DNA from 2 places in the Xanthomonas sp. 60 genome. Region 1 is predicted to be linked to the other one. Evidence: riboswitches for the same ligand, from Rfam matches in the RefSeq annotation. Region 1 holds a riboswitch; the other holds the start of a gene.

Region 1 (15,837 bases):
ACGAAGAGCATGACAACAGCTACAAGCAGCAGGATGGCATCCGTTACCACGCGCGCGATTTCGCCCTGGTGCGGGGCAAGGCACTGGGGGTGCCGGTGGTGCTGGGCAGCGCGACGCCGTCGCTGGAATCGCTGCACAACATGCACGCCGGGCGCTTTGCCCACCTGCGCCTGAAACAGCGCGCCGGCGAGGCACGGCCGCCGCGGGTGCGCATCCTGGACGTGCGCAAGCGGCCGCTGCGCGATGGGCTGTCTCCAGAGGTGCTGGAAGGCATCGCCGAGCACCTGCGCAACGGCCAGCAGGTGCTGGTGTTCAAGAACCGCCGCGGCTACGCGCCGGTCCTGCTGTGCCATGACTGTGGCTGGACAGCGCCGTGCCAGCGCTGCGATGCCCCGATGACCGTGCACGGCGCGGGTCGGCGACTGCAGTGCCATCACTGCGGCGCCCGGCAACCGGCACCGCTGGCCTGCCCGGCCTGTGGCAGCCTGGCGCTGCAGCCGCAGGGCATCGGCACCGAGCGCCTGGAAGAGCACCTGGTGCAGGCCTTCCCGGATGTGCCGGTGCTGCGCATCGACCGTGGCACCACCGCCCGCCGCGATGCGCTCGAGCAGACCCTGGCCTCGCTCGGTGAGCAGCCGGGGATCCTGGTCGGGACACAGATCCTGGCCAAGGGCCACGACCTGCCCAAGCTGACGCTGGTGGTGGTGGTGGGCATCGATGAAGGGCTGTTCTCGGCCGACTTCCGTGCCTCGGAGAAACTGGCGCAGCTGCTGATCCAGGTGGCCGGACGTGCCGGACGTGCGCGCGATCCCGGCGAGGTCTGGCTGCAGACCCACCACCCCGGGCACCCGTTGCTGGAGACACTGGTCAACGGCGGCTACCACCCGTTCGCGGCGGCAGAACTCACCCAGCGCCAGGCCGCCGGCTTCCCGCCGTTCGCCCACCTGGCGCTGCTGCGCGCCGAAGCGCAGCAGGTGGAGCATGCCAACGCGTTCCTGCTCGCCGCGCGCGCGCTGCTGGGCGAGCAGCCGCATCTGGACGCTTTCGGCCCGATGCCTGCGCCGATGCCACGGCGCGCCGGTTACCAGCGCACGCAGCTGCTGCTCTCCAGCGCGCAGCGGCCTGCGCTGCACGCGGTGCTGGACCACGTGGTGCCGCTGCTGCACGCGCTGCCGGAGGCGCGACGCGTGCGCTGGTCGCTGGATGTGGATCCGATGGATCTTTACTGAAGGACAGCGCGCGGCACCCGCGCGCGGCGCCTCAGCTCATGCCGGTCATCACGCCGCGCCGGTACGCGGGGCGCTGCTGCAACCGTGCATACCAGTCAGCAAGGTGCGGCAGGTCCGGCCGCTGGATCGGCATTTCAAACCACGCGTACACCAGCGAGCCCAGTGGAACATCACCCATCGCGAAGGTGTCACCCGACAGCCACGGTTGCCGCGCCAGCGTGGCATCGGCCATGGCCAGCAGATCCCCGGCCTTCACCAGCGCGGCGTTGATGCGGGCCTCGTCGCGGTCGGCGGGCGCGGTGCGCATCACGCCCCAGATCAGCTCGCTGTACAGCGGCGCCATGCGCGAGGTGGACCAGTCCATCCACTTCTCCGCCTGTGCGCGCTGCATCGCATCTTCCGGATACAGCGTGCCCAGCGCGTACCGGGCCGACAGGTACCGCACGATGGTGTTGGATTCCCACAACGGGAGCCCGTCGATCTCCACCACCGGCACCAGGCCATTGGGGTTCAACGCCTGGTAGTGCGCGGTGCCGGTGCCACCAAAGCGTCCGCCGACCTCGAACGATTCATACGGCACGCCCACCTCTTCGGCGCACCACAGCACCTTGCGCACGTTGCTGGAATTGCGGCGGCCCCAGATCTTCAGCATCGTTGTTTTCCTGCAGCAGCATGCGCCTGTGCCGGCGCGGTGGCGTTACGATACGCCGATCGGATTGCCGTGGTGCCTTGTGCACGCTGCCATGGTGATCAGCGCCCGGTTTTCTTCGGCAGTGCGCGCACGTAGGACGACTTTCCGTCCTTCTTCAACTCGAACAGTCCGATGGCGGCAAGCAGATCGCTGAGCTTGCCGTATCCGTAATTGCGCGAGTCGAACGAGGCCTGGTTGCCGATCTGGCTGCCCACCGGACCCAGGTGCGACCAGCCGTCTTCGCCTTCGGCTGACGCCACCGCGCGGCGCAGCAGGTTGACCAGCCGGGTATCCCCGCGCATCTCCGCGCCACTGCGGCGTGGCCGCGCTTCGGTGCCGCTCTCCGGGCCTGCGTCCTCGCCGGGCACGGCCTCGGCCAGCGGCGCATGCGGTTGCCCGAGTGCCTCCACGTAGGTGAATTTCGAACACGCGTTGACGAAAGGTTCGGGCGTTTTCTTCTCGCCGAAGCCGTAGACCTTCACGCCCTCGGTCAGCAGACGCATCACCAGGGGAGTGAAGTCCGCATCGCTGGACACGATGGCGAAACCATCGAGGTTGCGCGCATACAGCAGGTCCATCGCATCGATGACCATCGCCATGTCCGAGGCATTCTTGCCGCGGCTGTAGTCGAACTGCTGGATCGGGCGGATCGCGTACTCGTGCAGCACGGCTTCCCAGCTTTTCAGGTTCGGACTCTTCCAGTTGCCATACGCGCGGCGCACGTTCGCCACGCCGTGGCGTGCGACTTCGGCGAGCACTTCTTCGATCTTCGACGCGGGCGCATTGTCGGCATCGATCAGCAACGCGATGCGCTTTTCCGGCTCGGACATACCTGCTCCAGGCTGACGGGGAATCAGGGACAGTATGTTCCACCGGGGCGTGGCCGGGGATGGCATGCGATCATCCCCCTGCCCCCTTTTTCCATTGGAGCCACGCGACATGTCCCGCGAGCGCACCCCCCACCTGGTCATCGTCGGCGGCGGTTTCGCCGGCCTCTGGGCGACCCGCGCCCTGGCCAGCGAGCGCATCCGCATCACCCTGATCGATCGCCGCAACCACCATCTGTTCCAGCCGCTGCTCTACCAGGTCGCCACTGCGGGCCTGTCCGCACCGGACATCGCCGCGCCCCTGCGGCATATCCTGGGCCACCAGCACAATGTGGAAGTCCGGCTGGGCGAAGTCACCCGCATCGAAAAGCAGGCGCGCAGCGTGCACCTCGCCGATGGCAGCGTGCTGGCCTATGACAGCCTGTTGCTGGCCAGTGGCGCGACCCATGCGTATTTCGGCAACGACCAGTGGGCCAAGGATGCGCCGGGCCTGAAGACCCTCGATGATGCGATCGCGCTGCGGCGCAAGCTGCTGCTCGCGTTCGAATACGCCGAGGCCGAGCCGGATCCTGCGAAGAAGGCGGCGTGGCTGAGTTTCGCGGTGGTCGGCGGCGGTCCCACCGGCGTGGAACTGGCCGGCACGCTGGCCGAAATCGCGCGGCATACGCTGCGCAACGAGTTCCGCCATATCGATCCGGCCAGCGCCAAGGTGCGCCTGGTCGAAGCCGGGCCACGCGTGCTCTCCTCGTTCCCCGAAGTGCTCTCGCTGAAGGCACGGCGCCAACTGGAGAAACTCGGCGTGGACGTGCTGACCGGCACGCCGGTCAGCCACATCGACAACCAGGGCTTCCAGCTCGGCGAGACCTTCATCGCCGCGCGCACCGTGGTCTGGGCAGCGGGCGTGGCGGCCTCGCCGCTGGGGGCCACGCTGGAGGTACCGCTGGACCGCGCCGGCCGCGTGCAGGTCCTGCCCGACCTCACGCTGCCGGGGCATCCGGAGGTGTTCGTTGCCGGCGACCTGGCGGCCCTGAGCCAGGCGGACGGTCGGCCGGTGCCGGGCGTGGCACCGGCAGCCAAGCAGATGGGCCGGCACGTGGCCGAGACCGTGCGCGCGCGCCTGCACGGCAAGGCGGCACCGGGCGCCTTCGTCTACGCCGACTACGGCAACCTGGCCACCATCGGGCGCATGGCCGCGATCGTCCACCTTGGCCGGCTGCAGCTCTCCGGCGTGCTCGCGTGGTGGTTCTGGCTGGCCGCGCACGTGATGTTCCTGATCGGTTTCCGCAACCGCATGGTGGTGCTGCTCAACTGGGCGGTGGCGTACTGGAGCTACCAGCGCAGCGCGCGGATCATCTTCGGCAACGCACGCCCGCCCAGGGATCCACCCGCCGAGCGCTGAGTACGGGCGCTGCCCTGTCGGTGTGGCGGCCGGCCTAGAGGCCGAACCATGCCAGCTTCTTCGCACGCGGCTGCTGTTTCAGTTCCCACTCGGCGCGCGAGGCGTCCGAACGGCCGGCATACTGCCGCACCGCGAGGATCCGCAGCGGCGGCCGGGCGCGCGTGTAGCGCGCCCCCCTGCCCGCCTGGTGGGCGGCGAACCGGGCGTCCACGTCGGTGCTGATACCCGCGTAGTAACTGCCGTCGCGGCATTCGAGCAGGTACAGGAACCAGGGCGTGGGCGCGGTGGACATGGCCGTGATTATCGCTCACCCGCCGCAGCGGCTACACTGGCGCCCGGATGCAGGAGAGAGGTGCCACACAGGCACCCGCCGAAGGCGCAGGCTCCCATGATCGCTCAGGCCGGTGGAGTTGGACTCCATCAACCATGCATCCCACTCGCCGAGCTGGAGAGAGGTCCACCCGGACCCGCCGAAGGGGCACGCGGAACACGCTTCCGCTGAACTCTCAGGCAAAAGGACAGCGGGAGCGGCACCGGTCACGCCATCGCCTCGCTGCCCCCGCAGCGAAGCGGCAGCGCGCGGCCGGCCATCGCCTGTCCGGAGCCTGCCCCCATGCTGTTGTCCATCATCTATCTGATCGCTATTTCCGCCGAAGCCATGACCGGCGCGCTCTCGGCCGGCCGCCGCCGCATGGACCTGTTCGGCGTGGTGATGATCGCCTGCGTGACCGCCCTGGGCGGCGGCTCGCTGCGCGACATCATCCTCGGCCATTATCCGCTGGCGTGGGTGCAGCACCCCGAGTACCTCGGCTTCACGGTATGCGCGGCGCTGGTGGCCACCTGGCTGGCACGCTGGATGCACCACTTCCGCCGCACCTTCCTGGTGCTCGATGGACTGGGCCTGATCGCCTTCACCCTGATCGGCTGCTCGATCGCGCGCGAGGCGGGGCATGCCACCGCGATCGTGCTGATCGCCGGCATGTTGACCGGTGCCTTCGGCGGCGTGCTGCGCGACATCCTGTGCAACGAAGTCCCGCTGATCTTCCAGAAGGAGCTCTACGCGATCATCGCCCTGCTGACCGGCGCGGCCTACCTGCTGCTGCTGCACTGGGGCGTGGCCGACAGCACGGCGATCCTGTGCTGCCTTGGTGGCGGCTTCGCGCTGCGCCTGCTGGCGATCCACTTCCGCTGGGAGATGCCGAAGTTCGTGTACCACGACGAGGTGCACTGAGCACCCCGTCCGGTGGGCGCCGCGCTGCGTACGACCGGCAGCGCAGCGCCTGCGGGCTCACGCCGCTTCGGCGGCCGGTTCGGGCACCGTGACCGTGCCGGAGGCGATCGCGCGCCGGGCGCGCACGGCGGCGGCGAGATCTTCCAGCACGCGCTCGGTCGTGGTCCAGTCGATGCAGCCATCGGTGATGCTCTGGCCGTGCACCAGGGGCTGGCCAGGCAGCAGGTCCTGGCGGCCGCCGACCAGGTTGCTCTCGATCATCACCCCCACGATGCGCTGCTCGCCGCGCGCCATCTGCTCGGCGATATCATCGACCACCCGCGGCTGGTTGTCCGGGTTCTTCAGGCTGTTGGCATGGCTGGCATCGATCATCAGGCGCGTGGGCAGGCCGGCCTTGGCCAGCACCTGGCAGGCGTCACCGAGGCTGGCCGCGTCGAAGTTGGGGACCTTCCCGCCACGCAGGATCACATGGCAGTCCGGATTGCCGGCGGTGGCCACGATGGCGGTGTCGCCCTGCTTGGTGACTGACAGGAAATGATGCGGGTTGGACGCCGCGCCGACGGCATCGGCGGCGATCTTGATGTTGCCATCGGTGCCGTTCTTGAACCCGACCGGACAGGACAGGCCCGACGCCAGTTCGCGGTGCACCTGGCTCTCGGTGGTGCGCGCCCCGATCGCGCCCCAGGCCACCAGATCGGCGATGTACTGCGGCGAGATCACATCGAGGAACTCGACCCCGGCCGGCAGGCCGAGCTTGTTGATGTCCCGCAGCAGGCCGCGGGCGATGCGCAGCCCCTTGTTGATGTTGAAGCTGCCGTCCAGGTCCGGGTCGTTGATCAGCCCTTTCCAGCCCACCGTGGTGCGCGGCTTCTCGAAGTACACGCGCATGACGATCTCCAGCTCGCCGGCCAGGGCATCGCGCAGCGGCTTGAGCTTGTGTGCGTACTCGATGGCCGCGGCCGGATCATGGATGGAACAGGGGCCCACCACGACCGCAAGGCGGTCGTCGTGGCCGTGCAGGATGGCGTGCAGCGCATCGCGCGAGGCGGTAACGGTGGCTGAGGCCTCGTCATCGCACGGCAGCAGGGCCAGCAGTTCGGCAGGCGAGGTGAGCGGTTCGATCTTGCGGATGCGCAGGTCGTCGGTGAAGGGGGGCATGGCGGGGGATCTCCAGAGGTGGGGGTCCCAGCGCGGCGGCATCAAAAAAGCCGCCAGGTGCGCTGGCGGCTTTCGGGAATGCGTCTGAAAACGTTCTTCAGGGTGAATGCAGTCCTTCCTCCGCCTGGGGCTTCGGAAAGTAATACCAGACGTAAAAGCTGGCGCGGGCTGCGTTCATGGGATGCAGTGATAACACAGCACCCGCGGCGCTGCCAACTGTTGCATCGGCAACTGCGCGCCCGACCGCGACCACCCTGCACGCGTCCAACGAAAAACCCCGCCGTTTCCGGCGGGGTCTTCCGATCATGCAGCAACGGCAGGATGCGTTGGACTTAGAAGTCCATGCCGCCCATGCCACCCATGCCGCCCATGCCACCGGCGCCGCCCATGGCGGGCTCTTCCTTCTTCGGCGCCTCGGCCACCATCGCTTCGGTGGTGATCATCAGGCCAGCGATCGAAGCGGCGTTCTGCAGCGCCGAACGCGTCACCTTGGTCGGATCCAGGATGCCGAACTCGACCATGTCGCCGAACTCGCCGTTGCCGGCGTTGTAGCCGAAGTTGCCGGTCCCTTCCTTCACCTTGTTCAGGATCACCGACGGCTCTTCACCGGCGTTGGCGACGATTTCGCGCAGCGGGGCTTCCATGGCGCGCAGGGCGATCTGGATGCCGTGGGTCTGGTCTTCGTTGGCGCCCTTCAGCTCGCCAACAGCCACCAGCGCACGCACCAGGGCAACGCCGCCGCCCGGGACCACGCCTTCTTCGACGGCTGCGCGGGTAGCGTGCAGGGCGTCTTCAACGCGGGCCTTCTTTTCCTTCATCTCGATTTCGGTCGACGCGCCGACCTTGATCACCGCAACGCCGCCGGCCAGCTTGGCCACGCGCTCCTGCAGCTTCTCGCGGTCGTAGTCGGAGGAGGTGTCCTCGATCTGGGTCTTGATCTGGGCAACGCGTGCCTGGATTGCCGCAGCATCACCGGCACCGTCGATGATGATGGTGTTTTCCTTGGAGACCTGCACCTTCTTGGCGCGGCCCAGGTCGTTGATCGTCGCCTTCTCCAGCGACAGACCCACTTCCTCGGAGATCACGGTGCCGCCGGTCAGCACGGCCATGTCTTCCAGCATCGCCTTGCGACGGTCGCCGAAGCCCGGCGCCTTGACGGCCACGACCTTGACGATGCCACGGATGGTGTTGACCACCAGGGTCGCCAGCGCTTCGCCTTCGACTTCTTCCGCGACGATCAGCAGCGGCTTGCCGGCCTTGGCCACGCCTTCCAGCACGGGCAGCAGGTCGCGCACGTTGGAGATCTTCTTGTCGTGCAGCAGGATGAACGGGTCATCCAGGTCGGCGGTCTGCGCCTGCTGGTTGTTGACGAAGTACGGGGACAGGTAGCCGCGGTCGAACTGCATGCCTTCCACGACGTCCAGTTCGTTGTCCAGGCCCGAGCCTTCCTCAACGGTGATCACGCCTTCCTTGCCGACCTTCTTCATCGCTTCGGCGATGATGTTGCCGATCGACTCGTCGGAGTTGGCCGAGATCGTACCGACCTGGGCGATGGCCTTGTCGTCGGCGGTGGGCTTGGAGATGTTCTTCAGCTCGGCGACGGCGGCCTTGACGGCCTGGTCGATACCGCGCTTGAGGTCCATCGGGTTCATGCCGGCTGCGACAGCCTTGGCGCCTTCGCGGATCAGGGCCTGGGCCAGCACGGTGGCGGTGGTGGTGCCGTCACCGGCGTCATCATTGGTGCGGGAAGCGACTTCCTTCACCATCTGCGCGCCCATGTTCTCGAACTTGTCGGACAGTTCGATTTCCTTGGCGACGGACACGCCGTCCTTGGTGATGGTCGGGGCACCGAAGCTCTTCTCGAGCACGACGTTGCGGCCCTTCGGACCCAGGGTGGACTTCACGGCGTTGGCGAGCACGTTGACGCCGCGCACCATGCGGGCGCGGGCATCTTCACCGAAACGAATATCTTTGGCAGCCATTGCGATTACCTCATTGGTTGCGCCGGACGCGGTCCGGCGGCTTGTGTTTTAACGGGATCTACGATGAAACAGGTCGCGCGGACGCAGCTCAGCCGATGACGGCGAGCACGTCGTCTTCGCGCAGGACCTTGTATTCCACGCCGCCTTCCTTGTAGCTGCTGCCGGCGTACTGGCCATAGATGACCTTGTCACCGACCTTCAGCGAGGGCGCGCGCACGCTGCCGTTGTCCAGCGCCTTGCCCGGGCCGACGGCCACGACTTCGCCCTTGGTGGACTTTTCCTTGGCGGAATCCGGAATCAGGATGCCGCCGGCGGAGACTTCCTCGGCTTCGATCGGCTTGACGACTACGCGGTCATGCAGCGGCTTCAAGTTGCTCATGTGAGACCTCTCAAGTTGTTGATTGTGCTGAAAAAGTCCGGCGATTTTAGCAGTCGAACCAGGCGACTGCCAGAATCGCGCGTGAAAAAACCCGACGGATCGGGACAGACCAAGAGATGGAGCCCTGGGCGGAGGTTTCAAGGGCTGCCGAGCAAAAATTTTCCGGCGGGTCGCAGGGAGGCGCCCCCCCCCCCTGCACACCACACGGGGTCTGTGGCGGAGCGGTGCCCGTGGAATGGCTGATTCCGCCAATCTGTAACGCAAACGCCTTACAGTCGCGGCGGGGGGACCATCCAACAAGGGAGTTGTTCGATGCGAGTGCTGTCACCGCTTGCCGTTGCGTGCCTGTTGGCACTGACGGCCACGTCGGCGCGGGCCGATGTATTCATCAACGAGTTGCATTACGACGACAGCACGCCGGCCGGCGATGTCGGCGAAGCGATCGAGGTCGTGGCGACCGCCGGCGAAGACCTCTCCGGCTACCGGCTCCATCTCTACAACGGCAGCACGCCTTCAGCGGCCACGGTCTATGCCAACACGGCCGTGCCTGCCGGAACCGCGGCCGGTTGCGGCAGTGCCAGCATCGCCGTGGTCAGCTACCCCAGCAACGGCCTGCAGAACGGCCCCAACGATGGCGTCGCGCTGGTCGATGCGGCCGGCCGGGTCGTGCAGTTCCTGAGTTACGAAGGCACGCTCACCGCGGCGGGCGGACCGGCGGCGGGCATGACCAGCCAGAACATTCCGGTCGCCGAAAGCAACAGCACCGCTCCCGGCACCTCCCTGCAGCTGACCGGCAGCGGCAGCCAGTACGCGCATTTCACCTGGGCACCGTCGGCTGCGCAGACCTTCGGTGGCTGCAACGCGGGCCAGTCCTTCATCGGCAGCCCGGGGACCGGCGGCCCCAACACGCCGCCGTCGGTCAGCACCACGGTGCCGGCGCAGGGCAGCAGCACCTTCCCTGCGGCGGGTGATCTGGAGGTGGTGTTCAGCGAGAACGTCACCCTGGCCAGCGGCGCCTTCGCCCTCACCTGTGGCCGTTCCGGCAGTGTGTCGTTGAGCCACCCCGGCAGCGGGCGCACGGTGAAGGTTTCCACCAGCACCGCCCTGGTGGCCGGTGAGGCCTGCCGCTTCGATATCCGCGCCAGCCGCATCAGCGACGACCAGGGCGCACGCCCGGCCGCCGATTCGCGCATCGCGTTCACGGTCGCCAGCACCACGACCCCCGATCCGGGCAATCCCGGCAATCCCGGCGCCTATTACCGGCGCGTCAACACCTCCAGCCCCGGCCAGCTGCGCTGTTCGCTGCATGAAACCATCAAGGGCCACACGGTGTATCCGTACAGCGGCTCGGGCACGAACACGTGGACGATCCTGGAGATCGCCGACGAGGATCCGAACAACCCCAACCGCATCCTGGATGCGTACCGCAACCGCAGCTATGCGAAGGTGACCGACCGCGCCGGCACCGGCGGGGGCCTGACGTACAACCGCGAACACACCTGGCCGAACTCGCTGGGCTTCCCCAGCACCTCCGGTGACAAGGGACTGCCGTACGCGCCCTACACCGACACCCACATGCTCTATCTCACCGATGCGCAGTGGAATGCCGATCGCGGAAACAAGCCCTTCGCCCGATGCGACGGCAACTGCGGCGAGCGCGCCACCGAAGCGAACAACGGCCAGGGGGGCGGTAGCGGCGGCTACCCGGGCAACAGCAACTGGGTGCGCACACCGGACGGCAGCCAGGGCACTTTCGAGGTGTGGGGCAAGCGCAAGGGCGACATCGCGCGCGCGGTGATGTACATGGCCATCCGCTATGAAGGCGGGCAGGATGCCGCAACCGGCCAATCCGAGCCCGATCTGGAGCTTACCGATGACCGCAGCCGGATCGTGCGCACCACCAGCTCACCGGCCTACATGGGGCTGCTGTCCACGCTGATGGACTGGCACCTGGCCGATCCGCCGACGGACGCCGAACGTGCCCGCAACGAGGTGATCTACAGCTTCCAGGGCAACCGCAATCCGTTCATCGACCACCCGGAATGGGCCTCGCCCGCACTGTTCACTTCGTCGCGTCCGGCCAGCTGCCAGTTGGCCAACTGACCCACTTTTGAGACGTGTCCTATGCCCCGGTCCGGTCTGCGGACCGGACCGGGGCTCTATACTCGGCGGTGATGTCCACCCCCGATGCCATCCTGCTGATTTTCACCACCTGTCCGGACGCCGCGAGCGCCGAGCGCATCACCCATGCCCTGGTCGACGAGCGCCTTGCGGCCTGTGTCACGCGCCTGCCCGGCGCCCGCTCCACCTACCGCTGGCAAGGCCAGGTGATTTCGGACGACGAACTGCAGCTGGTGGTCAAGACCACCGCGAGCCGCCTCGATGCGGCCATGGGGCGGCTGATCGAACTGCACCCGTATGAACTTCCGGAATGCGTGGCGGTCCAAGCGCGGTCCGGCATGCCGGCCTATCTTGACTGGATCCGGGCGCAGACCCGGGAGGAACCCTGCTGATGATTCCAGGACTGCTGGCGCGGCTGCGCCATTGCCTGCCGCTGTGTGCGCTGCTGCTTTTCTCCCTGCCTGCCTGGGCAGTGAGCGAGAAGGACCTGCTGCCGGTGGACGAGGCCTTCGCGCTGACGGCCAGCGCGGTGGAGCGCGACCAGATCCAGCTGCGGTGGAAGATCGCGCCGGGCTACTACCTCTACCGACACCGCACCAGCGTCAAGGCCGATCCGGTGTTCAACGCCGGTACGCTGCAGCTGCCTGCGGGCGATGCGCACCACGATGATTTCTTCGGCGAGGTGGAAACCTACCGCCAGCAGCTGGTCGGGACCCTGCCCGGCACGCCGGACAGCGGCGCGTCCACGGTCAGCGTGGAAGTCCGTTTCCAGGGCTGTGCCGATGCCGGCGTGTGCTACCCACCGCAGAAGCGTGTGCTGCAGGTGCGCCTGCCGGGGGGAGCGGGCACCGCCTCGCCCGGCCTGCCCGCGCGTGGGCCCGCTGCCGGTCCGGGCAACCCGCTGGCAGCAGCGGCCAACGCAGGCGGCCTGCGCCTGCCGGGCGTGGGCGCCGGCAATCAGGCGCTGCCGCTGCCGTCGGAACAGGCGTTCGGCTTCGAGGCCGTGGTCGGCGACGGCAACACGGTGCTGCTGCGCTTCAGTCCGGCACCGGGGTATTACCTGTATCGCGATCGCACCTCGCTCAAGGTGGAGGGCGCCAATGGCGTGCGTCCGGGCGCGCTGCAGTGGCCCGCCGCGCGCTCGCACCGCGATGAGCATTTCGGCGATGTGGCCGTGTTCTTCGATCCGGTGGACGTCACCCTGCCGCTGCAGCGCACGCGTGCACAGGCGCTGGACGCCACGCTGGTAGTCACCTTCCAGGGCTGCCAGAGCGAGGGCATCTGCTATCCGCCGATGACCCGCCGGGTGAAGCTGGCGCTGCCGGTGGGCACGGTCTCCACCGCGCTGGCGGCCGATGCCGGGGTGCCGGCCACTACCGACGCCCGCGCCGGCGCCGCCGGATCCAGCGGCACCGTGGCGCAGCCTTCGGCGCGTCGGCTGCTCCCCACCATTCCCAACGAACCGCCCGCAGGTACCGACGGCGCCGCGCTGCCCGACGCGACCGCCAGTGCCGCCGCGCCGAGTCCGGATGCCAGCGCCGACAATGCCCGGCGCACCCGCCCGCCGATTCCCACGGGTCCCTCGCAGCTGGCCGTGGTGCTGCTGCTGGCGCTGGCCGGTGGCCTGGTCCTCAACCTCATGCCCTGCGTGCTGCCCATCCTGTCGCTGAAGGTGCTGGGGGTGGCGCAGAGCGGTGAGAGCCGGCAGCACGCGCGCTCGCATGCGCTCTGGTACACCGCCGGCGTGCTGGTGGCGTTCGCGGCGATCGGTGCGCTGGTACTGGCGCTGCGTGCGGCCGGTCAGGCGGCGGGCTGGGGTTTCCAACTGCAGCACCCGTGGTTCATCGCCGCGCTGGTGTACCTGATGTTCGCCGTCGGCCTGAGCCTGTCCGGGGTCTTCACCCTGGGCGGACGCCTGGGTGGCGTCGGCCAGTCGCTGGCTTCGCGCAGCGGCCCGGTGGGCGATTTCTTCACCGGTGTGCTGGCCTGCGTGGTCGCAAGCCCGTGCGTGGCGCCGTTCATGGGTCCGGCCCTGGCGTATGCCTTTGCCGCGCCTGCCGCGCAGTCGCTGCTGGTGTTCCTGATGCTCGGCTTCGGGCTGGCGCTGCCCTTCCTGCTGATCGGTTTCGTGCCGTCGCTGGCGCGCCGCCTGCCGCGTCCGGGCGCGTGGATGGAGACGCTGAAGAACGTCCTGGCATTCCCCATGTATGCCACCGCGCTGTGGCTGCTGTGGGTGCTCGGCAAGCAGCGTGGCGTGGATGCCATGGCGCTGGTGCTGGGCGGGCTGGTGCTGCTCGCCCTGGGCCTGTGGTGGCATGAACGCAGCCGCTGGCGCAGCCAGCGCGTCGGTGCTGCGCTGGCGGGCGTGCTGGTGCTGGCGGCGCTGCTGCCGGTGTGGGGCGTGAGCCGCCTCTCCCCGCCTGCCGCGCCGGCCAGCGAGGTCTCCGGGGAAAACGTGGTGGCCTATTCGCCGGCGCTGCTGGACCGCCTGCGCGCCGACAACCGCGTGGTGTTCGTCAACATGACCGCGGACTGGTGCGTGACGTGCAAGGCGAACGAGCGTGCGGTGCTCTCGCGGCCAGGCTTCGCCGACATCCTCAAGCGCACCAACGCGGTCTACATGCGGGGGGACTACACCAACGTGGATCCGCAGATCACCGCCTTCCTCGACGAACACAATGCCGTGGGCGTGCCGCTGTACGTGGTCTACGGGCCGGGGGCGCCCCCGACGGTGCTGCCCACCGTGCTGACCCAGGCCCTGGTGGACGAAGCGCTGCTGCGCACGGCGCGCTGATGAAGCGCCGGCCGGCACTGCTGTGGGCGGCGGTGCTGGCGGGCGGGCTGGGGCTCTGGGCCGGCCACCGTCTGGGTCCGGTGCCGGCGCAGCAGAGCGCCCGCACGGCCGCGGCGGCGCCGGTCGAGGCGGCCGCCATCGGGCAGCCGCTGCCCGCACTGGTACTGCCGGACCTGCACGGCACGCCGGTGGACCTGCGCGGATTCGCCGGTCGGCCCTTGCTGATCAACGTGTGGGCCAGCTGGTGCGGCCCCTGCGTGGAGGAAATGCCCGAGCTCGCCCGCTTCGCCGCCACCCAGGGCGCGCAGGGCGTGCAGGTCGTCGGCCTTGCGCTGGATACGCCGGAGGCGGTGCAGGCCTTCCTGGCGCGCGTGCCCGTGGACTACCCCATCGTGCTGGACACGCCGGGGCCGGCCGACGCCAGCGTGCGCCTGGGCAATGCGCAGGGGTTGCTGCCGTACAGCGTGCTGGTGGACGCCCAGGGACGGCTGGTCAGGCAGCGCGTCGGCCCTTTCGAGCCCGGTACGCTGGACGCCTGGACGCGCTGACCGTTCGGCGCCGAAGGTCGCGCGGGGTGCAGCGCCGGGGGCGATGTTCGACGCGGCCGGGTTGACCGCCGCGCATGGCGCCGACACAATTGCGACTTATTCTCATTTGACGCGGGCCGCGTTCCGGCGCCCGCGCTGGCCATGCTCAAGACCGTTCTGTTCCAGGTGCACTGGTTCCTTGGCATCACGGCCGGCACCGTGCTGGCGGTGATGGGCCTGAGCGGTGCCCTGCTCTCGTTCGAAGACGAGATCCTGCGCGCGGCCAACCCGCCGTTCGCAGCTGTGGCCGAGCAGCACGCGCAGGGTCGTACGCCATTGCCGCTGGACACGCTGGTGGCCTCGCTCACGTCAGCAGCGCAGACGCCACTGCAGCGCCTGCGCGTGGATGGCACCGGCATGCGGCCTTCAGTGGCACGTTTCGAAGGGGGCCGTGAGACCTGGATCTACTTCGACCCGTACAGCGGCCATCGCTTCGAGACACTGCGTGGCCAGGCGCTGTTGGACTTCACCGAGGACCTGCACCGGCGGCTGGTGGCCGGTGACGCCGGACAGCGGGTGACAGGCATCTGCGCGGTGGTCCTGGTGTTCTTCGCGCTTTCCGGCCTGTACCTGCGGTGGCCACGGCGCTGGCACTGGCGGAGCTGGCTGGCCGTGGCGTGGCACCACCGCGGTCGCAGCTTCCTGTGGAGCCTGCATTCGGTGATCGGCACCTGGGTGCTGCCGGTGTACCTGCTGCTGGCCTTGACCGGCCTGTGGTGGTCGTTCGATACGTACCGCGACGGACTGACCCGCGCGCTCGGCGGGGGCACCCAGGCCCCAGTCACCCTGCCCTCCGGCGCCACCGGGCTCGACCTGCAGCGCGTGCAGGCGGCCTTGTACGCCCTGCCCGGCGTACGCGCCGGCTACATCGATTTGCGGCTGCCGGCACGTGCGGGGCAGCCGTTGACCGCACGCGTGCGCGGCACCGGCAGCCCCTACCACGACCGCGCCACCGACACGCTGCAGCTGGATCCGCACAGTGGCGCGGTGCTGCGGCACGAGGCCTACGCCGGCATGTCCGGCGGCCAGCGCGTGCTGTCCAGCATGTTCGCGCTGCATTCGGGACGTTTCTTCGGGCTTGGCGGACGGGTGATCGTGATGCTGTCCAGCCTGGGCATGCTGCTGTTCTTCGTGACCGGCTGGCTGCTCTACCTGGACCGGCGCGGCAAACAGCGCGCGGCACGTGCATCGCGCCTCGCGCTGGCACCGGCGTCCGTGCACGGTGGCGATGCGCCGGCGTGGCTGGTGTCCTATGCCAGCCAGAGCGGACAGGCCGAACGGCTGGCCTGGCATGCCGCCGGCCAGCTGCAGGCAGCGGGCATGGCGGTGCAGGTGCAGCCATTGGCGCACGTGGATGCCTCGCGCCTGGCAGGCGCGCAGCGTGCGCTGTTCGTGCTCAGCACCTTCGGTGACGGCGATGCGCCGGACAGCGCGCGCGT
Region 2 (15,837 bases), on a different contig from region 1:
ATGACCATGAGATCGGTCAGGGTGGGAATGCGGGCGTTCTGTGCCTCATACGCACTGATCCGCGCCTTCATCTCGTCGATTGCGCGGGTATCGGCCCCATTGCGCAGATCGATCTGCTGCGAGCGGTTGGCGAGGAACAGCAGGATGGCCATCCACAGGCTCGCACAGGCCACGTCCACTACTGCGAATTGCCCGAAGGTGGTGGCATCGGTGCCGAAGATCTCGCGCATGGCCACCATGTTGGCGCCGCCGCCGATCCAGCTGCCGGCCAGCGCCGCCATCCCGGCCCACGTATCACCGGACACTGTTTCCGGATGGATCAGTTTCATGACCTGGAAAGAGACGATCGCACCGAGCATCACCCCCGCGGTACCAGCGCAGAACACCACCAGCAGCTTGGGGCCGAGCTTCACCACACCCTTGAGATCGATCGACAACGTCAGCAGCACCAGCGCCGCCGGCAGCAGCACGTCACGTGCCACCGGGTTGTACAGTGCCGTGGCGTGGCCATCGATGAGCCCTGCAGTGTTGTAGATCGCAGGCACGAAGTAGCACAGCAGCAGCGCCGGCACCCACGCAAAGACCTTTTTCAGCAGCGGCGTGGGGCCGCTGGCGGCCCAGAAGATCACGGCGAGCGTGGCGGCGATGAGTCCCAGGCCAACGATGTCGCTGGAGATGAGCGCGGAAGTGGGTTCGGTCGGCATGCGGTCCTCTGTCGATCGAAAAACGATGGGCAAAAAAAAACCGCAGTACGCGGTCGGGGTCGAGCTTAACATCGCCTTCATGGCCTTGCATGGCTGACCGGGCTATAGCGGAGGCTGTTCTGCCTGCTGGCCGCCGAGGGAGGCGCCAAGATCCAGCCGGGCCAGCGTTCCACGCGGCTGCACCGGGCTGAACTGCAGCGTCCAGCCCAGGTGTTCGCAGAGCCGCGCAACGAGGGCCAGGCCGATTCCTCCCTGGTCGGACGACTGGCCGCGCGCCATGCGCGCGTAGATCGCAGCGATCTCCTCGGGCGTCATCCCGTGCCCGGGGTCACGCACGCAGACAACCCCCTGCGCGCAGACGTCCAGCGCGATCACGCCCCGGTCGCTGTTCTCGATCGCGTTGCGCAGCAGGTTGCCGATGGCGGCCTGCACCACTGCCAGCGGTGCGATGAGCTCCACCGGCGCTGCACGCAGACTGACGGTCAGGTCCTTGTCACGCAGCAGGTGACGGTGATCCTCGATGATCTGCGGCACCAGCGCGGCCAGCGCGATCCGCTCGGCGCGCGCCGCCAGTCGTGCGGGGTCCCGCGCCAGCACCAGCAGCAGCTCGATCAGCGCATCCATGTCCTGTGCCGTGCGCTGCACGCGCAGCATCTGCTGACGCGCGCGCTCGGGCACGTCGTGTGCATCCAGCGCCAGTGCCGAGGCACCGGTGATCACCGCCACCGGTGTGCGCAGCTCGTGGCTGGCGGTGCTGATGAACACCCGTTCGCGCTCAACGAACTGCGCGTTCCGCACCAGGTAGTCGTTCAATGCGTTTGCGATGGTATGCAGTTCTTCACTACCGCGCACATCCACCTCGATCTGCTGCCCTGCAGCGCCGGGACGGAGCGCACCTATATCGGCAGCCAGGCGACTCAGCGGCCGCACGACGCGCTGCATGCCGACCCGGGCCATGACGACGGTGACCAGCATCATGACCACGCCGGCCAGCAGTACCCAGCGCGTGGCGAAGTGTTCAAGTGCCTCGAAATCGGAGATGTCCAGCACCAGCGCCAGCCGGCCCATCGTGGGTGTCTGGCGCACCATCACCGCCGTCTTTCTCTCGCCCACGGCGACCCCGTCGTGCAGGCCTGGATGCAGCCCGAGCAGGCTGGCGGGCGCCCGGCCTTCATCCAGGCGGAACAGACTGAGCGTGTCTGAATCCTGCCACCGGTAATGGGGGTCGCGACGGCTGTGCGCGATGATGCTGTCCAGCTCCGAATTGAGCAGCGCCCGCCATGCTGCGTGTTCGGCGTGTTCGTGCACATTGTTGCCGACGCCGAACACGGCCAGGGATATCAGCGCCAGATAAGCCAGCAACCAGCCCAGCACGCGACGATGCAGTGGCGCAGGTCTAGCCGCCATCGGCCCCGTTCCGTTCCCCTGCGGCCAGCCGATAGCCGACGCGGGGAAGCGTATGCACCAGCTTCTGGTCGAAGGGGCCATCCACGCTGCGACGCAGTTCATAGACGTGCGAACGCAGCTGGTCACCGTCGGGAGGTTCATCGCCCCAGACCGCGAACTCCAGCTGCTGCCGCGTCACCGCGGCGGGGCTGGCACGCATCAGCACTTCCAGCAGCTTGCGGCACGCCGGGTAAAGGTGCAGCACCTGGCCTGCGCGGCTGACCTCCAGCGTGGCCAGGTCCAGCACCAGATCGCCCACCTGCAGGCGCCGACGCGGGTTGCGCCCTTGCGCCCGAAGCCGCAGTGCGTCCAGGCGGACTTCCAGCTCGGGCAGAGCGAAGGGTTTGGTCAGGTAGTCGTCGGCTCCGGCGCGGAATCCTGTGATCTTGTCCGGCAATTCGTCGCGGGCGGTCAGCATGATGACCGGTACGTCCGATGCGTGCTCCGCGCGCAGGCGACGCAACACCTCCGGTCCCTCCATGCGCGGCAGCATCCAGTCCAGGATCACCGCGTCGTAGGGATGGCAGCCTGCAAGGTAGAGGCCGGTGATGCCGTCGGGGGCCACGTCCAGGACATGCCCACGCGACTCGAAATAGTCGAACAGGTTGGCCACCAGTTGGCGGTTGTCCTCGATCACCAACAGGCGCATGCGCGAATGATCCACGGGGAATGCCGCCATGGTAGCGCTGCCGATGTCGGAATGTGGTCGGCGTGGCGGTGGTTCCGACGGCTTTCCTACGTGCCCCTGCCGAGAATCGCGGTTTTCCTGCCGGAGTTCCGCGTGCCCGTTGCCCTGCCCCGCCGCTGGCACCTTCCCCTGCTGTGGCTGCTGATCGTGACCGCGCTCGCCGCCGGCCTCGGCATGCGACAGCCGCAGCCTCCGGATGAACCACGCTTCGTGCTGGCCGCGCGGACCATGGTGATGAGCGGACAGTGGCTGTTGCCCCACCGGGGCAGTGAGCTGTACGCCGAAAAGCCGCCCGTGTTCATGTGGCTGCAGGCCGCCGTCCATCAGCTGGCCGGGGGCTGGCAGGGCGCGTTCCTGCTGCCTTCGCTGCTGGCTGCGCTGCTCGTCCTGTGGCTGGTTTCGGATCTGGCGCACCGGCTATGGTCGCCACGGCATTCGCTCTACGCACTTGGCGCGCTGTTCTGCAGCCTGCAGTTCGGCCTGATGGCCAAGCGCGCGCAGATCGACATGGTGCTGGTGGGCATGACCACGCTGGCCCTGTGGGGCCTGCTGCGCCATCTCTGCGAGCGCCGCAACCTGCCGGCACTGTGGCTGGCCGGCTTTGCCGCCGGCCTCGGCACGGTGACCAAGGGGGTGGGCTTCCTGCCCCTGCTGATGGTGCTGCCCTGGTTCGGCGGGCGGCTGTACCAGCGCCGTCGCGGCCAGCCGGTGGACGGCCCCCACCCCGCCAGCCTGCTGTGGCTGGTTCCGGCCTTCCTGCTGGGCACGGCGGTATGGCTGGCGCCGCTGGGCTGGGCGCTGCTGCATGACCCCAGTGCATCGCTGCAGTCGTACGCACACGAACTGCTGTTCAAGCAGACCGGCACCCGTTATGCCCACGCCTGGCACCATCGCCAGCCGACCTGGTACTACCTGCAGGTGATCGCCACCCTGTGGCTGCCGGGCGCCCTGCTGCTGCCGCTGATGATCAGGCCGTGGTGGCGCCGGCTGCGTCGCGGTGATCTGCGGCACTGGCTGCTGCTGGGCTGGGCTGCGCTGGTCCTGCTGTTCTTCACTGCCAGCCCCGGCAAGCGTGAGGTGTACGTGCTGCCGATGTTGCCGGCGATGGCACTGGCCGTGTCGCCGCTGCTGCCCGGTCTGCTGCGCCGCCTGCACGTGCGCCGCTACCTGTTCGGTTACAGCCTGCTGCTGATGCTGGCCAGCGGCCTGCTTGGCGTGATGATGCTGACCGCAAGCCCCTGGGCACACGCGCAGCTGGCACGACGGGCGATGCCCGACGCCCTGCTGCCCGTGCTCGGCGGAGGCCTGCTGGTGTTCGCCCTCGCCGTGGCGACGCTGGCGGTGTGGCTGCGGGTCCGGCGTGCGGCCACGCTGGTGCTGCTCGCCCACGGCCTGCTCTGGATGCTGTACGGATGGGTGCTGATACCGGCGCTGGACCCCTACGCCTCGGCATCTGCCCTCATGCAGCGGGTGGGGACGCGGATCGGCCCCGATGCGGAACTGGCACTGGTGGCCTGGCGCGAACAGAACCTGCTGCAGGCCGACCGCCCCGTGCGCGAGTTCGGCTTCAAGCGACCCTGGGCCCGGCAATGGCGAGACGCGGGCCCATGGTTGGCCGAGGCGCCCGGGAAACGCTGGCTGCTCGTGCTGGACAAGGCGATGAGCCCCTGTGTCGATCCAGCCCGCGTCATCGGGATCGGCGTTGCGAATCGCAACCGGTGGCAGCTGGTGCCGGGCACCGCATGGGACCCGGCGTGCCACGCCGAGCGCGCCGGTGCCTACGACGACGAAGACTGAACGATCACGCACGCCGCGTGTGGGTTAACCCGGAGCAAACGCGCGTACGACCCTTCTCCGACACGGCGCTGACGAGCATGGCCGCCGTCTCCCGCCTCGGCTCATTCCACGTATGCCTGCGCCTCCCTTCGCTCCGGCCGTCTGCTTCCCGCCATCGCCTTCGGGGGCGCGCTTTGCCGTCACCCATTTCTGGCTGCCCTCCGTGGTCGGCCTTGCGGTGTTCACTGTGCTCATGGGCTTCGGTGGCGACCAGTGGCTGGCCGACCACCTGTTCCAGCTGGAAGGTGGCCACTGGGCCCTGCAGGATGCATGGCTGACACGCTCGGTGGTACATGCGGCCGGCAAGTGGCTGAGCACCCTCGCGGCCGGAGTGGCGATGCTGCTGTGCCTGCACCACTGGCGCCGCCGCCGCGACCGCACGCTGCGCTGGGCGCTGCTGTACGTGGTGATGGCCGTGGCACTCGGCACCGGGCTGGTCTCGCTGCTGAAGTCGCTGGTGCCGATGGAGTGCCCGTGGGATCTGCTGCGCTACGGCGGGCACGAACCGTTCGTCGGCCTGTTCAGCCACCGCCCGGCCGGCATGGCCGCCCGCGCCTGTTTTCCCGCCGGCCATGCAAGCGCGGGCTATGCCTGGGTGTGCCTGTACTTTTTCGCACGGCTGTGGCTGCCCGCCTGGCGTTGGGTGGGACTGTGGATAGGCCTTGGCAGCGGCCTGCTGTTCGGCATCGGCCAGCAGCTGCGCGGCGCCCATTTCCTGTCCCATGACGTGGCTACAGCCCTGATCTGTTGGCTGCTGTCGCTGTGCCTGTACCAGGTGGTCCGTCGCGCGCTGGACCGCTCGCCCCGCCGTGGGGCCAGCGCATGAACGCATCGGTCCAGGAGTCCCCCCGTCTGCCAGCACCCGCCCGCATCCGCGCCTGGCGGCCGCAACTGTCCACCGAAGCACTGATCCTCCTGGCCAGCGTGTTCTTCGCCGTTGCGGGCAATGGCCTGTTCTGGCGCAGCGCCATGGCCGGCCATCCGGGCAGCCTGCGTTACGCGCTTTCCCTGCTGCTGTTGCTGTCGGGTGTGCACGCGCTGCTGCTGGGCGTGCTGGTGTGGCGCTGGAATGCCAAGGCCGTCGTCAGCGTCCTGTTGCTGGTCACCGCGCTTGCTTCGCATTACATGAGCCATTTCCACATCTATCTGGATGCGGACATGCTGCGCAACGTGCTGGCGACCGATCCGAAGGAGAGCGGCGAACTGATGACGGCATCGCTGCTGCCGCCGGTGATGCTGCTGGCGGTACTGCCGATGGCGGCGCTCTGGCGCGTCGAGCTGCGGCGACGCCGCTGGGCACACAGCCTGCTGTGGCGCGTCGGCTTCCTGGTTGCCGCCGCGGCCACCGCGCTGGGTGGCGCGCTGGTGTCGTTCCAGGATGTGTCGGCCCTGATGCGCAACCAGCGCGAGGTCCGCTATCTGGCGACCCCCGCCAACGTGCTGCTGGGACTACCGCGCGCGCTGCGCGGCGACAACCCGGTGCAGCGCGCCCCGCAGCTGCCGATCGGCACCGATGCCAAGGCCACGCCACGCGCGCCGGACAGCAAGCCACGCCTGCTGGTCATCGTGATGGGCGAAACGGTGCGCGCGCAGGACTGGGGCCTCAACGGCGGGCGCAACACCACGCCGGAGCTGGCCCAGGCCAGCATGGTCAATTTCCCCGACATGCACGCCTGCGGCACCAGCACGGAGGTTTCGCTGCCCTGCCTGTTCTCGCCGTGGGGCCGCCACGCGTATGACGAAAAGAAAATCCGTGCGCATCAGTCGCTGCTGCATGTACTCGACCGCGCGGGCATCGCACCGCTGTGGCGCGACAACCAGTCCGGCTGCAAGGGCGTCTGCGAGGGCCTGGAGCTGCAGTCGCTCTCGGACGCGACCACACCGGGGCTGTGCGCCGAGGGACGTTGCCTGGATGAGATCCTCCTGCAGGACCTGGCCGTCCAGGTGCGTGCGCACCCGGGTGACCGCGTCGTGGTGCTGCACCAGCTGGGCAACCACGGCCCGGCCTACTTCGAACGCTACCCGGCCGCCTTCCGCCGCTTCACGCCGACCTGTGACACCCGGGACATCGGCCGCTGCTCGCGCCAGGAGATCACCAACAGTTACGACAACGCCGTGCTGTACACCGATCACTTCCTGAGCAGGACCATCGGCACGCTGCAGGGCCTGCAGGACTACGACACGGCGATGATCTATCTGTCCGACCATGGGGAGTCGCTGGGCGAAAAGGGCCTGTACCTGCATGGCATGCCCTACGCGATCGCACCCGCCGAGCAGACCCGGGTACCCATGACGATGTGGTTCTCGCCGGGCTTCGCCCGCAGCCGCGGAGTGGACCTGCAGTGCGTGCGCCGACGCTCGACCCGTTACGCCGATCACGACAACCTGTTCTCCTCGGTGCTCGGGCTGATGCAGGTCAAGACCGCACTTTACGAGCGCGGCCGCGATGTGTTCGCCGACTGCGCCGGTTGAGGGTCGTCTGGCAGGGTGCTCGACGGCGGCCGTCCAGGCCGGCCCGCCATGGAGCAGGCGCAGCCGCGACGTCCGCCACTTGCGGAGGCCACGCCTGCCCACTAGCCTTCAGCGGTTATTCACCCATCAAGGATCCTCCGTGAAGCACCGTCATCTCCTGCTCGCCTCGGCTGTCGCCGCGGCCACGCTGTCCCTGGCCGCCTGCAAGAAGGAAGCTTCGCCGGGCACGGAGCCGGCCGCCACCACGACCGCCTCCGGCGAAACCGCCGATCAGTTCGTGGCACGCATCAATGCCGAACTGAAGGCGGCCTACCCGGAGATGACCTCGGCGCAGTGGTTGTCCTCCACCTACATCAACAGTGATTCGGAACGGATCGCGGCCAAGGCCAACGAACGTTCGCTGACCCAGCTCAACACCTGGATCGAACAGGCGGCGAAGTACGAAGGCCAGCCGATGAGCGAGGACAGCAAGCGTGCCCTGCACCTGCTCAAGCTGATGTCTTCGATGCCTGCACCGCGTGACGCAGCCAAGCTTGCGCAGCTCACCCAGATCGCCACGCGCATGGAAGGCAGCTATGGCGCGGGGCGGTACTGCACCGACCCGGCCAATCCGGATTCCTGCCGCCAGCTCGGCGACCTGGAACAGGTGCTGGCCAGCAGCCGCGACTATGATCAGCAGCTCGATGCCTGGCAGGGCTGGCATGGCACCACCAAGACGATGCGCGGCGATTACCAGCAGTTCGTCGGCCTGGTCAACGAAGGGGCCAGGACGCTCGGCTTCAGCGACGCCGGGCAGATGTGGCGGAGCGGCTACGACATGCCACCGGAGCAGATCGGCCCGGAAACCGACCGCCTGTGGGAACAGGTCAAGCCGATGTACGAGCAGCTGCACTGCTACGCGCGCGGCAAGCTGGATGCCACCTACGGCAAGGACAAAGCCGAAGTGGGCAACGGGCTGATTGCCGCGCACCTGACCGGCAACATGTGGCAGCAGGACTGGTCCAATCTCTGGGACCAGCTGCAGCCCTACCCCGGCGCCGGCAGCCTGGACATCACTGCGGCGCTGGAGAAGCAGTACCAGGGCAACCTCAGCGGCGCACTGGCCAAGGCCGGCTCCAATGCCAACGTGGCCACCCTCTACAAGGCCCAGCGTGAGGCGGAGCTGCGCACCGCACGGCAGATGACCGAGCGCGCGCAGGACTTCTACGTCTCTCTGGGCATGCCGAAGCTGCCGGAGTCCTACTGGCAGAAAACGCAGTTCATCAAGCCCGACGACCGCGACGTGGTATGCCATGCCAGTGCCTGGGACATGAACATGGACGGCGACGTGCGCACCAAGATGTGCATCAAGCCCAATGAAGAGAACTTCACGACGATCTACCACGAGCTGGGCCACATCTATTACGACCTGGCCTACAACCCGCTGCCGCCGCTGTTCCAGGGCGGTGCCAACGATGGTTTCCACGAAGCGATCGGCGATACGATCGTGCTGGCGATGACCCCCAAGTACCTCAACTCGATCGGGTTGGTGGACAAGCCGGAGGAAAGCCGCGAAGCGGTGATCAACAACCAGATGCGCATGGCGCTCTCCGGCGTGGCGTTCCTGCCGTTCGGCCTGATGATCGATCGCTGGCGCTGGGGCGTGTTCGATGGCTCCATCACGCCGGAGAACTACAACAAGGCCTGGTGGGACCTGAAGGCGCGTTACCAGGGTGTGGCGCCGCCGACCGAACGAGGCGAGGAATTCTTCGATCCGGGTGCGAAATACCACGTGCCGGGCAACACGCCGTACACACGTTACTTCCTCGCGCGCATCCTGCAGTTCCAGTTCTACAAGGGCCTGTGCGATGCCTCGGGTTACACCGGACCGCTGCACGAATGCAGCTTCTACGGCAACAAGGAAGCGGGCCAGAAGTTCTGGGCGATGCTCGGCAAGGGAGCCAGCCAGCCGTGGCAGGCGACGCTGAAGGAGCTCACCGGCAGCGACAAGCTCGACGCCGGCCCGATGATCGAGTATTTCAGCCCGGTCAACGCCTGGCTGAAGGAACAGAACCAGGGCCAGATGTGCGGCTGGCAGGCCAACGCCGCACCGGCACCGGCCGCGCCGGCCGGCAACGCCCGCCACTGAGTGCTGCGGGGTCGCCGGCACCGACCGGTGACCCCACAGGCCCTGTCACTGCCCGATGGAACCTGCCGGGCAGCGCCCGGCACGGTGCGGTCAGTTGGCTTTGCCGGCCGCGATCCGCTCGGCCAGCGCGGTCTTGAACTCCTCGAAGGTCTGCCCCAGCGCATTGGCTTCCGCCTGCGCGGCATCGCGCAGCGCATCGGAATACACCAGCCGGACCGGCACACCGTTGCGCTCGTGCAGCTCGCCGGCCTGCATGATCAGGGACAGGACCTGGGCCGCGCTCTCGCTCTGGCCCGCGATGCGCCCGTCCATGCCCAGTACCCACTCACCGTCGCGCCGCACGACGCCGGCCAGCAGTGTCCGCTGCTGGTCACGCAGCTCGGCGTGCGGTTCCACCGGCGCTGCGGCCGCAGCTTCGCGGTTGGCGGCCTGGGTTTCACGACGGCGACGGAGGTCACGGCGGAGTTTGGAGGTGGTGGACATCAGGGCACGGCAGGAGGTCGGGCCTGCAAGGATACCCCACCCCGCCGACCCGGCCGCTCAACCCTCGGCCTGCACCCGGAGCGCCTCCCGGGCGCGTTCGCGATGGTGCTCCCAGTACCAGAACACGAATCCAGCAGCGAAGAACGCCGCCTGGCCCAGTGCGAGGTGCAGCGGCGAAGCGTTCAACAACGGCGATACCACGCCGGCCACCACGGTGCTGATCATCAGCTGCACGAAGGCCTGCAGCGAAGACGCCAGCCCGCGCTGGTGCGGGTACATGTCCAGCACGGCCAGTGCCAGGATCGGGAAGATCAGCGCCATGCCCAGGCCACCGAGGAAGATCGGCAGCACCGCCCAGGGCAGCGCGAGCTGCGGCGCAAGGGACACATAGCCCATGTTGAGCAACGCCGAGACCGCCGCGCAGATGAAGCCGATGCTGACCTGGCGCGTAGGCGTGGTGCGTCCGGCCATGCGCCCGGAGAGGAACGAGCCGGCCGTCATGCCCCCGATGGTGGGGATGAACAGCCAGGCAAAATCGCCCTCGCCCAGGCGCAGGTGCTGCATGACGAACACAGGGGCCGACGCGATGTAGAGGAAGATGCCACCGAAGGCCAGGCTGCCGGCCAGCGCGAGCCGTACGAACCGCGGATTGGACCCGATGCGCAGGTAGTCACGCACCAGCCCGCGCGGCGACAGCGGCGTGCGCGCCTGCAGCGGGTGGGTTTCCGGCAAGTAGCGCGCCGTGGCCACCAGCAGCAGCAGCGAGAACACCACCAGGAACCAGAAGATCAGCGGCCAGCCGGCGCCGCTGAGCAGGATCCAGCCGCCGATGATCGGCGCGATCGCCGGGGCGATGCCGAAGATCATCGACACCTGGCTCATCAGGCGCTGCGCATCGTGGCCGTGGTACAGATCGCGGATCACCGCGCGGCCCACGATCATGCCCACGCCTGCCGAAAGGCCCTGCAGCGCGCGGAAAACCAGCAGCGTGCCCAGATCGGTCGAAAGCGCGCAGCCGACCGAGGCGCCCACGAAGACCACCAGCCCGCCCAGGATCACCCGCTTGCGCCCCCAGGCATCGGACAGCGGACCGTGCGCCAGGCTCATCAGTCCGTAGAACAGCAGGTACACGCTGACGGTCTGCTGCACCGCCACCTCATCCACCTTCAGGCGCTGGGCGAGCTGCGGGAAGGCGGGGAAAATGGTGTCGATGGAAAACGGACCGAACATCGCCAGCCCTGCGAGCAGCAGGGCCAGGCGGCGGGTCGAAGGCGAGGCGGCGGTCATTGCGGAATCCAGCGGTCGGGGTCGGCGCGGACAGGCACGCCGGGCAGGCGCACTCCCTGCCAGGAGGCGCCACATGAATACGGGTATGGGGGCATGATAGGCCTTATCCGACGTCATTTCCATGCGCCTTCGCGCAAGAGCGTAGGGTGGGCCAGCGCGTGTTCACCCGTGAGTATCCGCCGTTGCCGCAGTGCACCGGCTATAATCAGCAGGCAACAAGGTGGGAGAAGCAGGACACCGCTGCCGAAGGCGCAACGCCCGTAATCGCTCAGGCTCGTGACCACCCGCAACAAAACTCTGGAGAGACCGGTCAAACCCGGCGCCGAAGGGGCACGAAGCCGCAGCTCACCGCGCTTCACAAACTCTCAGGCAAAAGGACAGAGGGGCGCCCTGCAGGCAGCCGGATGGCGGCCTGCCCGCATGCGTGCCCTTTCCCACGGATCCTTCGCCATGTCCCAGAACACCCCTTCGCTGCGCGACCTCGAGCATCACGATGCCTTCGTCGAGCGCCACATCGGCCCCAATGACGCCGAGATCGCGCAGATGCTCGGCGTGGTGGGCCACGCCTCGCTGGACGCGCTGACCGATGCCATCGTGCCAGCCCGCATCAAATCGCCCGCCCCGCTCGCCCTGCCCGATTCACTGACCGAAGTGGACGCGCTGGCGAAGATCCGGGCCATCGCCAACCAGAACACCGTGCTGCGCAGCTTCATCGGCCAGGGGTACTACGGCACGCACACTCCGAATGTCATCCTGCGCAACATCCTCGAGAATCCGGCGTGGTACACGGCCTATACGCCCTACCAGGCCGAGATCTCGCAGGGCCGCATGGAAGCGCTGATCAACTTCCAGACGCTGTGCGCCGACCTCACCGGGATGGAGATCGCCAACGCCTCCCTGCTCGATGAAGCCACCGCGGCCGCCGAAGCGATGACCCTGGCCAAGCGCTCGGCCAAGTCGAAGTCGGACACCTTCTTCGTGCATGACGCGGTGCATCCGCAGACGCTGGAACTGCTGCGCACCCGCGCCGAGCCGATGGGCATCGTGCTGCGCGTGGGCACCCCGGCCGAAGCCTTCGAAGCGGAGGCCTTCGGCCTGCTGCTGCAGTACCCGGACACCTTCGGCCAGGTCGGTGACTACAAGGCGCTGGTGGAGGCCGTGCACGCGCGCGGCGGCCTGGTGGCCGTGGCCACCGATCTGCTTGCGCTGACCCTGCTGGCCGCCCCCGGCGAATGGGGCGCGGACATCGTGGTGGGCAACAGCCAGCGCTTCGGCGTGCCCTTCGGTTTCGGCGGCCCGCATGCCGCCTTCATGGCCTGCCGTGATGCCTTCAAGCGCAGCATGCCCGGCCGCCTGATCGGCGTCTCCGTGGATGCACACGGCAACCCGGCCTACCGCCTCACCCTGCAGACCCGCGAGCAGCACATCCGCCGCGAGAAGGCCACCTCCAACATCTGCACCGCGCAGGTGCTGCTGGCGGTGATGGCCTCGATGTATGCCGTGTACCACGGGCCCGAGGGGCTGACCCGCATCGCCCGCCGTACCCATCGCCTTGCCGTGATCCTGGCCAGCGCGCTGCGCAGTCATGGCGTGGCCGTTGGTACGGACTTCTTCGATACGCTGCACATCACCGACGTCGATGCCGAGGCGATCCACGCCGCCGCGCGCGCCGCCGGCTACAACCTGCGCGCGATCGACAGCCGCTCGGTGGGCATCAGCCTGGACGAGACCGCCACCCGCGAGGACATCGTGGCCGTGGCGGCGATGTTCGGGGCGCCGCTGGACATCGAAGCGCTCGACGCCACGGTCGCCCCTGCGATCCCCGCCGGTCTGCAGCGCACCAGCGCGTTCCTCACCCATCCGGTGTTCAACACGCACCACAGCGAGCACGAACTGCTGCGCTACCTGCGTTCGCTGGCCGACAAGGACCTGGCGATGGACCGCACGATGATCCCGCTGGGCTCGTGCACCATGAAGCTCAACGCCACCGCCGAGATGATCCCGGTGACCTGGCCGGAGTTCGGCAACATCCATCCGCTGGTGCCGGCCGATCAGGCCGTGGGCTACAAGGCGCTGATCGAAGGCCTGGAAGCGATGCTGGTGGAATGCACCGGCTACGATGCGGTGAGCCTGCAGCCCAACTCCGGCGCGCAGGGCGAATATGCCGGCCTGCTGGCGATCCGCGCCTACCACCGCTCGCGCGGTGAAGCGCATCGCGATATCTGCCTCATTCCCGATTCGGCGCACGGCACCAATCCGGCCTCGGCGCAGATGTGCGGCATGAAGGTCGTGGTGACCAAGACCGATGCCAACGGCAACGTGGACCTGGAAGACATCCGCCGCAACGCGGAGAAGTACAGCGATCGCCTGGCCGCGCTGATGGTCACCTACCCGTCCACGCACGGCGTGTTCGAGGAGGAGATCGTGGAGATCTGCGAGATCATCCACCAGCACGGTGGCCAGGTGTATACCGACGGCGCCAACATGAACGCGCTTGTCGGCGTGGCCAAGCCGGGCCAGTGGGGCTCGGATGTCTCCCATCTCAACCTGCACAAGACCTTCTGCATTCCGCATGGTGGCGGTGGTCCGGGCGTGGGCCCGTGTGCAGTGAAGTCCCACCTCGCGCCGTTCCTGCCGCGCACGCTCGGCGGCGAAGGCGATGTAGGCATGGTCTCGGCGGCCTCCTTCGGCAGTGCCTCCATCCTGCCGATCAGCTGGATGTACATCACGCTGATGGGCAGCGCCGGCCTGCGCAAGGCCACCCAGGTGGCGCTGCTCAACGCCAACTACATCGCCAAGCGTCTGGCGCCGCACTTCAGGACCCTCTATACCGGCCGCAACGGCCTGGTGGCGCACGAGTGCATCCTTGACATCCGGCCGCTGGAGAAGACCAGCGGCATCGGCGCCGAGGACATCGCCAAGCGCCTGATCGACTTCGGCTTCCACGCCCCGACGCTGAGCTTCCCGGTGGCCGGCACGCTGATGGTGGAGCCGACCGAAAGCGAGTCCCAGCACGAACTGGACCGTTTCATCGACGCCATGATCCAGATCCGCCAGGAAATCGCGGCGATCGAGGACGGGCGCCTGGAGCGCGAAGACAACCCGCTGAAGAACGCCCCGCACACCGCGACCGACGTGACCGCCAGTGAATGGACCCACGCCTACCCGCGTGAGCTGGCGGCCTTCCCGCTGGCCAGCCTGAAGCAGTCCAAGTACTGGCCGCCGGTGGGCCGCGTGGACAACGTGTACGGGGACAAGAACGTGATGTGCGCCTGCATCCCCGTGGATGCGTACAAGGACGAAGACGAGGGCATCGAAGCCTGAGCGACGGTTTGTCGTCCAGTGATGCAGATGAACGGCCCGCACATGCGGGCCGTTCGCGTTCTGGTACAGCAGGAACGCCTCGCCGTCGCCCGCCACGACGTGAATGCCAGTGTCAGATGCGACTCATTCGGACTTTCCTACACTGCCAGGTACGAGGGCACACTCCGTAACCCGTGGCCGTCACACTGAAATCAAGCTGCCTATCCCATCAGCGCTGAGAGCCCCATCACAAACGCAGTCTTCGCGTTCTGAACTGCTGATCTGGTCACGCTCTGGCCCGAATCACCGCAGCACGGGCAGCACATCATTTTTCCACGCTCTGGCACTGGCCAGCCAGAACGGGTCCCGCCTCGCGAGCGGGATCGAAGACGCCGCCCTGACCGGCGGTACCACCGTCTACTGGAGAAACCATCATGAACCATCTGAAGACTGTCCTGACCTCGGCCGCCCTGGCCCTGGCCTTCGCCATCCCGAGCGCCAATGCCCAGAACGCCTCCGAACGTGGCGTCGTCGACTGCGGCGTGAAACTGGCCACCTGCCTGGCAAGCGGCGGCAACGTGCTCACCTGTGGCATCGAGTTCGCGCAGTGCATGGCCACCGGCGGGGCTGCGCCGGACGAGCGCCGCGAGAACTGATGCAGCGGGCGCGGACGCCACGGCGTCCGCGCCTTGCCGTCCGTGACCCGCGTTCGGCCAGTCAGTCAGGCGCCATACGCGTACGCCGCGCGAGCGCGCTGCAGGCGGCGATCGCCAGGGTGAGGCCGACCATCGACAGGAACTGCAGCCGCGTCGGCGCTTCCCACAGCAGCAGGCCGAAGATCATCGCCAGGATCACCAGCGCGGTGCAGGTCAGCCAGGGAAAGGCGGCCATGCGGAACGGCAGGCGGACCCCGGCGCGATCGGCGCGCCGTCGCAGCACCAGCTGCGAAACCAGCGAGAGCGTCCATACCAGCAGGCAGGTCGAGCCGACGATGTTAAGCAGCACCGGCAGCACCTTGCCCGGGAACAGCAGCTCCAGCCCGGTGGCCACAAAGCCGAACAGCACGCTGGCCAGCACGGCCTGGACCGGCACCTGGCGGCTGTCGGCGCGGCCCAGCAGCGCAGGCGCTTCGCGGCGCTGCGCCAGCGAGAACATCATTCGCGAGGCGCCGTAGAGATTGGCATTGAGCGCCGAAAGCAGCGCGATCACGGCGATCAGCGTGATGGCGGTGGCCGCACCCGGAATGTTCGCCGCTTCCAGTACGGCAGCGAACGGCGACCCCAGTGCCTCGCTGGTCCACGGCACCACCGCGATGATCACGCTGAGGGAACCGATGTAGAACACCAGGATGCGCCAGGCCACGGTACGGATCGCACGCGCGATGCTGCGCTCGGGATCCTCGGTTTCAGCCGCTGCCACCGCAACGATTTCCGTGCCACCAAAGGCGAACACCACCACCAGCAGCGCCGCCCCGATGCCAGCCAGCCCGG

The links. Region 1 has a riboswitch for glycine ahead of FHY09_RS09505 (trimeric intracellular cation channel family protein). Riboswitches for the same ligand answer to the same signal wherever they lie in the genome.
Region 2: it holds a riboswitch for glycine, as region 1 does, so the genes downstream of both, gcvP (aminomethyl-transferring glycine dehydrogenase) here and FHY09_RS09505 (trimeric intracellular cation channel family protein) in region 1, are expected to answer to the same signal.

Annotation. Positions count from the first base shown of each region.
Region 1 covers NZ_JAASQW010000003.1:572,816-588,652, reverse strand. The annotation lists gene FHY09_RS09530 (primosomal protein N') at 1-1,229, shown strand, start outside; gene FHY09_RS09525 (glutathione S-transferase) at 1,261-1,881, opposite strand; gene FHY09_RS09520 (NYN domain-containing protein) at 1,980-2,750, opposite strand; gene FHY09_RS09515 (NAD(P)/FAD-dependent oxidoreductase) at 2,860-4,146, shown strand; gene FHY09_RS09510 (GIY-YIG nuclease family protein) at 4,181-4,438, opposite strand; glycine riboswitch at 4,479-4,574, shown strand; glycine riboswitch at 4,582-4,678, shown strand; gene FHY09_RS09505 (trimeric intracellular cation channel family protein) at 4,760-5,377, shown strand; gene FHY09_RS09500 (3-deoxy-7-phosphoheptulonate synthase) at 5,435-6,535, opposite strand; gene groL (chaperonin GroEL) at 6,868-8,517, opposite strand; gene FHY09_RS09490 (co-chaperone GroES) at 8,606-8,896, opposite strand; gene FHY09_RS09485 (endonuclease) at 9,209-10,999, shown strand; gene cutA (divalent-cation tolerance protein CutA) at 11,071-11,409, shown strand; gene FHY09_RS09475 (protein-disulfide reductase DsbD domain-containing protein) at 11,409-13,811, shown strand; gene FHY09_RS09470 (TlpA disulfide reductase family protein) at 13,811-14,359, shown strand; gene FHY09_RS09465 (sulfite reductase flavoprotein subunit alpha) at 14,501-15,837, shown strand, end outside.
Region 2 covers NZ_JAASQW010000001.1:744,561-760,397, reverse strand. The annotation lists gene FHY09_RS03455 (DUF819 family protein) at 1-704, opposite strand, end outside; gene FHY09_RS03450 (sensor histidine kinase) at 807-2,111, opposite strand; gene FHY09_RS03445 (response regulator transcription factor) at 2,101-2,799, opposite strand; gene FHY09_RS03440 (ArnT family glycosyltransferase) at 2,932-4,635, shown strand; gene FHY09_RS03435 (phosphatase PAP2 family protein) at 4,748-5,500, shown strand; gene FHY09_RS03430 (phosphoethanolamine transferase) at 5,497-7,146, shown strand; gene FHY09_RS03425 (M2 family metallopeptidase) at 7,286-9,274, shown strand; gene FHY09_RS03420 (hypothetical protein) at 9,365-9,757, opposite strand; gene FHY09_RS03415 (multidrug effflux MFS transporter) at 9,815-11,044, opposite strand; glycine riboswitch at 11,332-11,435, shown strand; gene gcvP (aminomethyl-transferring glycine dehydrogenase) at 11,495-14,368, shown strand; gene FHY09_RS03405 (hypothetical protein) at 14,782-15,003, shown strand; gene FHY09_RS03400 (amino acid permease) at 15,065-15,837, opposite strand, start outside.